Regions from separate parts of the Methylobacterium sp. 1A genome, predicted to be linked through region 3. Evidence: predicted binding sites of a transcription regulator. Region 3 holds the regulator's gene; each other region holds the start of a gene.
The links. Region 3 encodes PhoB, which activates phosphate uptake and scavenging genes when phosphate is short. Its sites were predicted from a motif close to TGTCATNNANCTGTCAT; they were not measured.

Region 1: the regulator PhoB is predicted to act here: its motif matches at 1,729-1,745, upstream of ACX9MN_RS29150 (UDP-2,3-diacylglucosamine diphosphatase).
Region 2: the regulator PhoB is predicted to act here: its motif matches at 2,157-2,173, upstream of ACX9MN_RS00490 (YdcH family protein).

Annotation. Positions count from the first base shown of each region.
Region 1 is NZ_JBYQVE010000002.1:1,922,132-1,926,270, forward strand. Features, by position in the region: gene ACX9MN_RS29145 (glycosyltransferase family 4 protein) at 1-852, opposite strand, end outside; gene ACX9MN_RS29150 (UDP-2,3-diacylglucosamine diphosphatase) at 863-1,660, opposite strand; gene ACX9MN_RS29155 (aminotransferase class V-fold PLP-dependent enzyme) at 2,198-3,406, shown strand; gene ACX9MN_RS29160 (D-2-hydroxyacid dehydrogenase) at 3,510-4,139, shown strand, end outside.
Region 2 is NZ_JBYQVE010000001.1:98,985-103,123, reverse strand. Features, by position in the region: gene ACX9MN_RS00505 (5-(carboxyamino)imidazole ribonucleotide synthase) at 107-1,219, opposite strand; gene purE (5-(carboxyamino)imidazole ribonucleotide mutase) at 1,216-1,716, opposite strand; gene ACX9MN_RS00495 (YdcH family protein) at 1,795-2,055, opposite strand; gene ACX9MN_RS00490 (YdcH family protein) at 2,187-2,369, shown strand; gene ACX9MN_RS00485 (propionyl-CoA synthetase) at 2,575-4,139, shown strand, end outside.
Region 3 is NZ_JBYQVE010000001.1:2,760,950-2,765,088, forward strand. Features, by position in the region: gene pstA (phosphate ABC transporter permease PstA) at 1-376, shown strand, start outside; gene pstB (phosphate ABC transporter ATP-binding protein PstB) at 399-1,214, shown strand; gene phoU (phosphate signaling complex protein PhoU) at 1,324-2,043, shown strand; gene phoB (phosphate regulon transcriptional regulator PhoB) at 2,166-2,861, shown strand; gene ACX9MN_RS13495 (protein-disulfide reductase DsbD family protein) at 2,976-4,139, opposite strand, start outside.

The DNA of each region.
Region 1 (4,139 bases), on a different contig from region 3:
GTTCGGACCCGGCACCGGGAAGGCCGCCACCGGGAGCCCGCTGGCCAGCGCCTCCAGGAGCACGATGCCGAACGTGTCGGTGAGGCTCGGGAAGACGAAGACGTCGCAGGCCGCGTAGACCGCCGAGAGGTCCGCACCGGTGCGGGTGCCGAGGAAGTGCGCCGCCGGCGCGAGCGCCTGCAGCCGCGCGCGGTCCGGGCCGTCGCCGACCACCACCTTGGTGCCGGGCAGGTCGAGGGCGAGGAAGGCCGCGACGTTCTTCTCCACCGCCAGCCGCCCGACGTAGAGGAACAGCGGCCCCGGCAGGCCGGCGAGTTCCGCCGGCACGGGCGTCCCGGGCTCGGCCGGCCGGAACCGCTCCGTGTCCACGCCCCGGGTCCAGCGCATCAGCCGGCCGAAACCCCGCGCCGCGAGCTCGCCCTGGAGCGAGGCGGTGCTGACCATCGTCCCGCGGGCGGCGCCGTGGAACCGGCGCAGGTACGCGTAGGACCACGCCTCCGGCACCGGGGCGCGGGCGGCGAGGTATTCCGGGAAGCGCGTGTGGTAGCTCGTCGTGAAGGGCAGGTCGTGCGCGAGGCAGTGCCGGCGCGCCGCGAGGCCGACCGGCCCCTCCGTGGCGATGTGCACGTGGCTCGGCCGCTCGGCCCGCCAGCGCGCCGCCACCCGCTCGCGCCCGGCATAGGCGAGGCGGATCTCCGGGTAGCCCGGCAGCGGCAGCGAGCGGAAATCCGCCACGGACAGCAGCGTCGTGGCGAAGCCGTGCTCCGGCGCGCGCCGGACCATCTGCTCGAGGGAGCGCACGACGCCGTTCACCTGGGGGTGCCACGCGTCGCTGGCGATCAGGAGCTTCACGGCGGCGCCCTCACGCCACCGCGCGCCGGCCCGGCAGGGGCTGCGGCACGACCTCGGCCTCCCGCGCCCGCAGGAGGCTCGGGTAGTGCAGCACCTCGATGCGGCCGTCGTAGTGCTCCACGAGCCCGGTGCAGGATTCCACCCAGTCGCCGGTGTTGAGGTAGCGCAGGTCGCCGATCGGCCGGTCCGCGGCGTGGTGGATGTGGCCGCAGATCACCCCGTCGGCGCCCTGGCGGCGGGCCTCCTCGGCCAGGATCGTCTCGAAGCGGCCGATGAAGCTCACCGCGTTCTTCACGCGCAGCTTCGCCCAGGCCGACAGCGACCAGTAGGACAGGCCGAGCCGCCGCCGCACCTTGTTGATCAGCGTGTTGAGGGAGAGCGCCAGCGTGTAGGCGCCGTCGCCCAGATGGGCGAGCCACGGCGAGTGGCGCACCACCATGTCGAACTGGTCGCCGTGGATGACGAGGTAGCGCTTGCCGTCCGCCGCCTCGTGGATCGCGGTCTCGGCGAGCTCGATGCCGCCGAAGCTCGTGCCCACGTAGTCGCGCAGGAACTCGTCGTGGTTGCCGGGCAGGTAGACGATCCGCGCGCCCTTGCGGACCTTGCGCAGGAGCTTCTGCACCACGTCGTTGTGCTCCTGCGGCCAGTACCAGCCCGAGCGCAGCTGCCAGCCGTCCACGATGTCGCCGACGAGGTAGATCGTGTCGGCGTCGTAGTCCTTCAGGAACGACAGCAGCAGGCCGGCCTGGCAGCCGCGCGTGCCGAGATGCAGGTCGGACAGGAACAGCGTCCGCACGCGGACCGGCATCTCCTCAACCTCGGCCACGGCATCCTCTCCCGGCGGCTGAACGGTGCCGGGATCCAGAGCGCGATCCGATCTCAGTTTGATGACGCGGGTTCCGACGGGGCGGAAAGACTTCGGTGTGCGGTGCCGCGAAGCCTCTCAACCGGAGCACGACTTCGTTGCGCCGCACAAAAAATTTTTTTGGCAAGTTCCGGAAGTTTTTCCGGTTTTCCTTTCGAGCTTCACCGCCTCATAATACCAAGAACCGGCCGCTCGGCACGAGCACGGCCGGACCTTGACAGGAAGGCGGCGAGGACGGCCCTGGAGCCGTTGGACGGGACGGCAATTCGGAGGCGACCGGCGCGCGGGGGCGCGCCGCGACGCGAGCGGCGTGAGGCCGCCTGCCGCTCCGCGGAGACCCCCCGATCACGGCAGAGGATGGCGTTCGAGGGGGTGCGGCGCGAGCCGCTCTCGACGGCGCCGGACCGACTCCCTGAGGACGCTTGGACAACCCGGCGCGGGTTCACGCCCGCGCGCAATGGACTTTTCGGAGGAAACATCATGGCCGCAACCCGGCGCCCCGGTCGCAACCACCTCTTCATCCCGGGCCCCACCAACATCCCGGAGCGCGTCCTGCGCGCCATGCACGTGCCGTCGGAGGATCACCGCTCGCCGAGCTTCCCCGAGCTGGTGAAGCCGCTCCTGCAGGACTCCAAGATGGTGTTCGGCTCGACCGCCGGGACGGTCATCCTGTTCCCGTCCTCGGGCACCGGCATCTGGGAATCGGCCCTGTCCAACACCCTCTGCCGCGGCGACACGGTGCTGACCTCGCGCTACGGCCAGTTCAGCCACCTCTGGGTCGACATGGCCCAGCGCCTCGGCCTCGACGTGGTCGTCCAGGAGGAGGAGTGGGGCACCGGCGCCGATCCGCAGAAGATCGAGGAGGCCCTGCGCGCCGACAAAGACCATAAGATCAAGGCCGTCATGGTCGTCCACAACGAGACCGCCACCGGCGTCACCAGCGACATCGGCGCGGTGCGGAAGGCGATCGACGCCGCCGGGCACCCGGCCCTGCTGTTCGTGGACGGCATCTCGTCGATCGGCTCTCTGCCGTTCGAGATGGACGCGTGGAAGGTCGACTGCGCCATCGCGGGCTCGCAGAAGGGCTTCATGCTGCCGGCCGGCCTCGGCCTGATCTGCATCAGCCCGAAGGCGCTCAAGATCGCCGAGAGCGGCACCGGCCGCAACGACCGGCTCGGCCACGCCTACTTCGCCTGGAAGGATCAGCTGGCCGCCAACGCCACCGGCTACTTCCCCTACACCCCCGTCCTGCCGCTGCTCTACGGCCTGCGCGAGGCCCTGGCGGTCGTGAAGGAAGAGGGGCTGGAGAACGTCTACCACCGCCACCACGTCCTCGCCGAGGCGACCCGCCAGGCGGTCGCGGCCTGGGGCCTCAAGCCCTGCGCCAAGGAGCCCAAGTGGAACTCCGACACGGTCACAGCGATCGTGGTGCCGGAGGGCGCCGACGCCGCCAAGGTGATCACCCACGCCTACGAGCGCTACAACCTCTCGCTGGGCGCCGGCCTGTCGAAAGTCGCCGGCAAGGTGTTCCGCATCGGCCACCTGGGCGACCTGAACGAGCTGTCGCTGCTGGGCGCCATCGCGGGCGCCGAGATGGCCATGCTCGATTGCGGCATCAAGGTCACGCCGGGCTCGGGCGTCGCAGCCGCCTCCAGCTACCTGCGCGAGAATCCGCTGCATAAGGCGTGATCTGCGCCCGCGATCGGGGCGGGACCGGGTTGCCGGGCCCGCCCCGACGCGCAAGTAAGAACAAGACTATCGAGGAAACCGCCCGTCGTACGAGAGGGGTCCTATGACCAAGAAGATCGTGTTCCTGGATCGTGAATCCCTCGATGCCAGGGTCCGACCGTTCAATTTCCCCCACGAATACGTCGAGCACGAGTCGACTTGGACGCCGGAGGAGATCGTCTCCCGCCTCCAGGGCGCGGAGATCGCGCTGATCAACAAGGTCCCGATGCGGGCCGAGACGCTGAAGCAGCTCCCCGACCTGAAGCTGATCGCGGTCGCCGCCACCGGCACCGACGTGGTCGACAAGGCCCAGGCCAAGGCCCAGGGGGTCGCGGTCGTCAACATCCGCAACTACGCGTTCAACACCGTGCCGGAGCACGTGGTCGGGCTGATGTTCGCCCTGCGCCGGGCGATCGTGCCCTACGCCAACTCGGTGCGGCGCGGCGACTGGGCGAAGTCCAAGCAGTTCTGCTACTTCGACTATCCGATCTACGACATCGCCGGCTCGACGCTCGGCATCGTCGGCTACGGGGCGCTGGGCAAGTCGATCGCCAAGCGCGCCGAGGCGCTGGGCATGAAGGTCATCGCCTACGACGTGTTCCCGCAGGACGGGCTGGTCGATTTCGAGACGATCCTGACGCAGTCCGACGTGATCACGCTGCACGTGCCGCTGACCCCCGACACCAAGGGGATG
Region 2 (4,139 bases), 2.7 Mb from region 3:
TGTCGTGGAAGCGGCGGGATGTGGCGAAGGTATGGCTCGACCGTTCCGCGGGACCGCGAACGGCCTTCCGGCGGTCATGCGGCGACGCGGGTGTGCCCTCGAAGCCTCAGGATCCGGTCGGGCCAGGCCCGAGACGCGTGACGTGGCCCATCTTCCTGCCGGGGCGCGCCTCGCCCTTGCCGTACAGGTGCAGGTGGGCGCCGGGCTCGGCCAGCAGGGCGTGCCAGTCGTCGGCCTGGGCGCCGATCAGGTTGCGCATCTCGACGGGCAGGCCGCCGACCCGGCCCGCATCGCCCAGCGGCCAGCCGCAGACGGCGCGCACGTGCTGGGCGAACTGCGAAGTCAGCGCGCCCTCGCTGGTCCAGTGGCCGGAATTGTGCACCCGGGGCGCGATCTCGTTGACCACGAGCCGCTCCGCCCCGTCCTCGCGGACGAGGAACATCTCGACGGCGAGCACGCCGACATAGTCGAGGGCGTCGGCGATCCGCCGGGCGATCTCGACGGCGGCGCGGCCCGTTTCGGCGGACACGCCGGGCGCCGGCACCCGGGTCAGGGCGAGGATGTGGTCGCGGTGCTCGTTCTCGCAGAGGTCGTAGGCCGCGAAGCTGCCGTCGCGCCCGCGCGCGCCCACCACCGAGACCTCGCGCTCGAACGGCACGAAGCCCTCCAGGATCAGCGGCGCGCCGCCGAACTCGGCGAACAGGGCATTGCGGTCGCCCTCGGCCCGCTCGCGGAGCATGCGCTGCCCCTTGCCGTCGTAGCCGAAGCGGCGGGTCTTGAGCACGGCCGGCAGGCCGATCACCTCGATCGCCCGGTCGAGGTCGTCGGGCGTGTCCACCGCCCGGAACGGCGCCGTCGGAATGCCCAGGCCGTTGATGAACTCCTTCTCGGAGAGCCGGTCCTGCGTGGTCGAGAGCGCGCGCGCGTTCGGGTGCAGGACGGCGTGCCGGGCGAGGACGTCGGCGGTGGCGTGCGGGATGTTCTCGAACTCGTAGGTCACGACGTCGACGCCGCGGGCGAAATCCGCCAGCGCCGCGGCGTCGTCGTAGGCCGCGCAGGTGGTCCGGGCGGCCACGTCGAAGGCGGGGCTGTCCGCGTCGGGCGCGTAGACATGCGCCTTGAGGCCGTAATCGGCCGCCGCGAGCGCGATCATGCGCCCGAGCTGGCCCCCACCGACGATGCCGAGGATGGAGCCGGGGCCGAGGATCTTGTCCGTCACGCGTTCTCTTCCGTCACCGGCCGTTCGGCCACCGAGGCGCTCTGGGCCGCGCGCCACGCCTCCAGGCGCTCCGCCAGGTCCGGATCGGTCAGCGCCAGGACGGCGGCGGCGAGCAGGGCCGCGTTCACCGCCCCGGCCCGGCCGATCGCCAGGGTCCCCACCGGGATGCCGGCCGGCATCTGGACGATGGAGAGCAGGCTGTCCTGGCCGGAGAGGGCCTTCGACTCCACCGGCACGCCGAAGACCGGCAGGCGGGTCATCGCGGCCGCCATGCCGGGCAGGTGCGCGGCGCCGCCCGCACCGGCGATCACCACCTTGAGGCCGGCTGCGACCGCGCCCTTGGCGAAGGCGACGAGCCGGTCCGGCGTGCGGTGGGCCGACACGATGCGCGCGTCGTAGGGTACGCCGAGCGCGTCGAGCGTCTCGGCGGCATGACGCATGGTCGCCCAGTCGGACTGGCTGCCCATGATGATCGCGACCGGAGGAGGCGACGCCATCGTTGATCCCGGCAAAAGAGGGCGCTTACAGGCGGCGCGGGCCTGCGGCAAGGCGGGGCCGGAGGGCGTCCACCGGCATCAGGCGATGATGTCCGGCGTGAGCGCGTCCTCGATGTGATAGATGCGGTCGCGCAGCGTGAGCTTGCGCTTCTTCAGGCGCTGGATCTGGAGCTGGTCCCCGGCAACGCTGCGCTCCAGCGCCTCGATGGCGCTGTCGAGATCCCGGTGCTCCTCGCGCAGCCGCGCCAGTTCGCCCAGGAGGTCCGACTGCGCACCCTCACCCGCCTCGTCCGCCATCGTCACCTGAGAACCCGAAGACCGTTCGTCGCCCGAGAGCATGCGTCACGCTCCGGCGCCGGACAAGGCGGCGCGGTAAGCAATCATCAGACTTAGCAGCAGAAAACGCTTCGACAGGTCCGGCATCCTGTGCCAATCTCGTTGTGTCGAAACGATGACAGGAGATTCGACTCATGTCGCTGCAGACGCATCTGAACCAACTCGCCCGGAAGCACGAAGCCCTCGAGCGCGAGATTCAGGAAGCGATCCACAGACCTTCGGCGAACGACCTCCACATCGCCGAGCTGAAGCGACGGAAACTCCTCCTCAAGGACGAGATCAACAAGCTTCAGGCGGGCAACGACACGTTGCACTGACGCCTGAGACGTCCAATCCGATAGCGAATTCACGCTGACGACCGCCGCATCGGGAGCCCCGGTGCGGCGGTTTTCTCATGGGGGGCACCGAGCCGCGGCCGTCACGCCCGTGGCCACTCCCTCCCGTGGCCACTCCCGTGCGCGCGAGAATGGGCTACTCTGCGACCCGCCGCCGGAGAGCGGTCCGCGAGGAAACGCCCAACCGATGACGAGAGCCAGCCTGCCGGGCCGCTACCCGGAGATCTACGAATCGGCCTGCCGCGACCCCGAGGCGTTCTGGCTCGGTGCGGCGCGGGCCCTCGACTGGGCGCGGGCGCCGGAGCGGGCCTTCGCGCCGGATTCCGGCCCCTACGGACGCTGGTTCCCGGACGGCACCCTGAACGCCTGCCACAACGCGGTGGACCGCCACGCGGACGGGGCCCGGGCGGATCAGGTGGCGATCCGCTACGACTCGCCCGTGACCGGGACCAAGCGCAGCATCACCTACCGGGCGCTGCGCGACGAGGTGGCGGTGCTGGCCGCCGTGCTGGCCGACCTCGGCGTCGGCAAGGGCGACCGGGTGATCCTGTACATGCCGATGGTGCCCGAGGCGCTGTTCGGCATGCTGGCCTGCGCCCGGCTCGGCGCGGTTCACTCGGTGGTGTTCGGCGGCTTCGCGGCCAACGAGCTGGCGGTGCGGATCGAGGACGCGGCGCCGAAGGTGGTGCTCGCCGCCTCCTGCGGGATCGAGCCGAACCGCGTGGTCGCCTACAAGCCGCTCCTCGACGCGGCGATCGCGGCCTCGCGGCACAAGCCGGAGGCCTGCCTGATCCTCCAGCGCCCGCAAGGGCCCGCGACCCTCGTCGCGGACCGGGATCGCGACTGGGGTGAGACCGTGGCGGCCGCCCGGACGGCGGGGCGGAGCGCGGCGTGCGTGCCGGTCGCCGCCACCGACCCGCTCTACGTCCTCTACACCTCCGGCACGACCGGGAAGCCGAAGGGCGTGGTCCGCGATACCGGTGGCTACCTCGTCGCCCTGGCCTGGTCGATGCCGAACCTCTACGGCGTCCAGCCCGGCGAGACCTACTTCTGCGCCTCCGACATCGGCTGGGTCGTCGGTCATTCCTACATCGTCTACGCGCCGCTCCTGCACGGCTGCACCACGGTCCTCTACGAGGGAAAACCTGTCGGCACGCCCGATGCCGGTGCCTTCTGGCGGGTGGTCGCCGAGTACGGGGTGGTCTGCCTGTTCACCGCGCCCACGGCCCTGCGGGCGATCAAGAAGGAGGATTCGAAGGGCGCCCGGATCGCCGATCACGACCTCTCGGCCTTCCGCAGCCTGTTCCTGGCGGGCGAGCGCGCTGACCCCGACTCGGTCGCCTGGGCCGAGCGCGTATTGGGCCGACCGGTCGTCGACCACTGGTGGCAGACCGAGACCGGCTGGCCGATCGCCGGCAACCCGATGGGCCTCGGCCTCCTGCCGGTGAAGCACGGCAGCACCTGCGTGCCGATGCCGGGTTACCGGGTCGAAGTCCTGGACGAGGGCGGGAAGCCGGTTCCGGCGGGGACCATGGGCACCATCGCGATCCGCCTGCCCCTGCCGCCCGGCTGCCTGCCGACCCTCTGGGGCTCGGACGACCGGATGCGGTCGAGTTACCTCGCCACCTTCCCGGGCTACTACGACACGTCGGATGCCGGGGTGATCGACGCCGACGGCTACATCACGGTCCTGGGACGGACCGACGACATCATCAACGTCGCGGGCCACCGTCTGTCCACCGGCGGCATGGA
Region 3 (4,139 bases):
GGACATGCTGCGCCTCGTGCCCGGCACCCTGCGGGAGGCCGGCGCGGCGCTCGGCGCGCCGCCCTCGACGGTGATCATGAGCGTGACCTGGCGGGCGGCCTCGGCCGGCATCGTCACCGGCATCATCCTGGCCCTCGCCCGCATCGCCGGCGAGACCGCGCCGCTGCTGTTCACCGCGCTCAACAACAATTCTTGGTTCTCGGCCAACCTGATGGGCGGCGTCGCGAACCTGCCGGTGATGATCTACCAGTTCGCCCTCTCGCCCTACCCGAACTGGCAGGGCCTGGCCTGGGCGGGCGCGCTCCTGATCACCACCACCATCCTGGCGCTGTCGATCATCGCGCGCCTCGTGATCAAGCCGCAGGCCTCGCGCTGAGCCCCCTTTCGAGGACACGACGATGAACGCCGCCTCCGCGATCCCGACGGTCGAGCTGAACCGCAACCGCGCCGAAGAGGGCGGCCCCGTGCGGATCGCCGTCAAGGACCTGAACTTCTACTACGGCAGCTTCCACGGGTTGAAGGACGTCAACCTCAACTTCCACGACCGGCAGGTGACGGCGCTGATCGGCCCCTCGGGCTGCGGCAAGTCCACCCTGCTGCGCTGCTTCAACCGGATCTACAGCCTCTACCCGGAGCAGCGGGCGGAGGGCGAGATCCTGCTCGACGGCGAGAACATCCTCAGCCCCTCCGTCGACCTGAACGAGCTGCGCTCGCGCATCGGCATGGTGTTTCAGAAGCCGACGCCGTTCCCGATGTCGATCTACGACAACGTGGCCTTCGGCCTGCGCCTCTACGAGAAGCTGCCGAAATCCGAGCTCGACGGCCGGATCGAGGAATCCCTGCGCAAGGCCGCCCTCTGGGACGAGGTGAAGGACAAGCTCCGGCAGCCCGGGACCGGCCTGTCGGGCGGCCAGCAGCAGCGCCTGTGCATCGCCCGGACGGTGGCGCAGAAGCCGGAGGTGATCCTGTTCGACGAGCCGACCTCGGCCCTCGACCCGATCTCGACCGGCCGCATCGAGGAGCTGATCGAGCAGCTGCGCGACGAGTTCACCATCGTGATCGTCACCCACAACATGCAGCAGGCGGCGCGCATCTCGCAGTTCACCGCCTTCATGTATCTGGGGCAGCTCGTCGAGTTCGGTCCGACCAACCGGATGTTCATGAACCCGACGGAACGCCGCACGCAGGACTACATCACCGGCCGCTTCGGCTAGTCTGCCGGGCCGCTCCGGTCCCGGGACCGCCGCTCGCGTCTCCGGCGCCCCGGCGGGTCCCGCAAGCCTCCCGGAGGGCCGTCCCCGGGACCCCATCGAAGGATCTGCCATGCCCGGCCATATCGTCACCTCCTACGACACCGACCTGGAGAACCTGCGTCGCTCGATCTCGGAGATGGGCGGCGTCGCCGAGAAGATGACCGCGGAGGCGACCGACGCCCTCGTGCGTCGGGACGACACGCTCGCCCAGGCGGTGATCCTCGCCGACAAGCGGCTCGACGCGCTGCAGCGGGACATCGAGGAGCGCGCCGTGCTGCTGATCGCCCGCCGCCAGCCCCTGGCCATCGACCTGCGCGAGACCATCTCGGCGATCCGCGTCTCCGGCGATCTGGAGCGGATCGGCGACCTCGCCAAGAACGTCGCCAAGCGCGTGGTGGCGATCTCCGACCAGGCGCCGGCCCAGAAGATCGTGCTCGGCGTGCGCCACATGAGCGACCTCGCCGAGGGTCAGCTGAAGGACGTGCTCGACGCCTACGGGAGCCGCGACGTCCAGGCGGCCCACGACGTCTGGGAGCGCGACGGCGAGATCGACGCCCTGTACAATTCCCTGTTCCGCGAGCTCCTGACCTACATGATGGAGGATCCGCGCAACATCTCGTTCTGCACGCATCTCCTGTTCTGCGCGAAGAACGTCGAGCGCATCGGCGACCACACCACCAACATCGCCGAGACGATCCACTACCTCGCCACGGGCGAGACGCTGGCGGGTGACCGGCCGAAGAACGACGCGTCGAACTACGCGACCGTGGACGGCGTGCAGGCGCCGTGAGGCGCCGACCCCGGCGCCTTCCTGTGGGCGCGGCCGGGGTCACTCTCCGTGCGGGTTGAGGCGGGGCGGCGCCTCCTGCACCATCCGGGGACCGCCCGCAGAACGAGTCTTCGAACGTGAGCATGCAAGTCCTGATCGTCGAGGACGAGGAGGCCCTGAGCACGCTGCTCCGCTACAACCTGGAGGCCGAGGGCTTCCTGGTGGATTCGGCGGCGCGCGGCGACGACGCCGAGCTGCTCCTCGCGGAGCGGATCCCGGACCTCGTCCTGCTCGACTGGATGCTGCCCGGCCTCTCGGGGATCGAGCTGTGCCGCCGGATCCGGGCGCGCCGGGAGACCGAGCGCCTGCCGGTGATCATGCTCACCGCCCGGGGCGAGGAGGGCGACCGCGTCCGCGGGCTCGGCACGGGCGCCGACGACTACATCGTCAAGCCGTTCTCGGTCCCGGAGCTGCTGGCCCGGATCCGCGCGCTCCTGCGCCGGGCCAAGCCCGCCCACGTCTCGGACCGGCTGGCGGCCGGCGACCTGGAACTCGACCGCACCGGCCACCGCGTCCGCCGCGGCGGCGAGGAGCTGCATCTGGGCCCCACGGAGTTCCGGCTCCTGGAATTCCTGATGCTGGCGCCGGGCCGGGTCTTCTCCCGCGAGCAGCTCCTCGACGGGGTGTGGGGCCACGACGTCTACATCGACGAGCGCACCGTCGACGTCCATGTCGGGCGGCTGCGCAAGGCGCTGAACGGCCCGCGCCAGACCGACCCGATCCGCACGGTCCGGGGCTCGGGCTACGCCTTCGACGAGACCTTCTCGCTGGAGGCCTGAGGCGGCCTCACGGGCCGTCCGGATAGGACTTCGCTCCGGCGCGCCGTCATCGCGAGCGGAGCGAAGACGGTGGGACGGGCCCGCGAAGATTCGCGCGTCCCGGCCTCCAGGGACTCAGCGCGCCAGCGCCGCGCTCCGGCCCGAGGCGGCCGGCACCGCCTCCAGCGCCGCCAGGACCGTCCCCTCGGTGAGGATCTGCGGCAGCACCTGGGACTCTCCCGTCCCGGTATAGAGCAGGTAGAGCGGGACGCCGCTGCGCCCGTGCTTCTCCAGGAGGCGGGTGATCTCGGGGTTCTGGTTGGTCCAGTCGCCCTTCATGTAGGTCACGCCGCGCTCGGCCATCGCGGCCCGCACGGCCTTGGTGTTGAGCGAGGTCGCCTCGTTGACCGCGCAGGTGATGCACCACGCGGCGGTCATGTCCACGAAGACGGGGCGGTGCGCGTCGACCAGGGCGTCGAGGCGCGCCTGCGTGAACGGCTCGATCCCGTCGGCGGCGGCCTGCGCGGCCGGCGCGGCGCGGTCCCGGGGCAGGGTGACGGCGAGGGCCCCGACGGCGATCAGCGCCAGCGCGGCGGCGGCCTGCGCGACCCGGCCGGCCCGCGGCGGGGCGGCGCGGCCGTGCTCCCAGGCCCAGGCGGCGAAGCCCACGAGGACGAGGCCGATCAGCGCCGCCAGCAGCCCGCGCGGGTCGACCTGCTGCGCCAGCACCCAGATCAGCCACGCCACGGTGGCGTAGACCGGGAAGGCCAGCACCTGCTTGAGGGTCTCCATCCAGGCGCCCGGCCGCGGCAGCGCCCGCAGGGCCGGCGGCCAGAGGGTCAGGAGCAGGAAGGGCAGGGCGAGGCCGAGGCCGAGGCTCGCGAAGACGGCGAGCGCCACGCCGGCGCTCTGGGTCAGCGCGAAGCCCACCGCCGAGCCCATGAACGGCGCCGTGCAAGGCGTCGCCACCAGGGTCGCGAGCACGCCGGTGAAGAACGAGCCGCTCAGGCCGCCGCGCCGGGTGAGGCCGTCGCCGAGGCCGGCGAGCCGGCCGCCGACATGGACCGCGCCCGAGAGGCTCAGGCCCATCGCGAACAGCAGGTAGGCGAGCCCCGCCACGATGGCGGGCGACTGGAGCTGGAACCCCCAGCCGATCGCGGCCCCGCCGCTCTTCAGGCCGATCAGCGCGGCGGCGAGCGCCAGGAAGCTCGCCAGGACGCCGGCCGTGTAGGCGAGGCCGTGGAGCCGCAGCCGGGCCGGCCCCTCGCCCGCGTGCCGCACGAGGCCGAGCACCTTGAT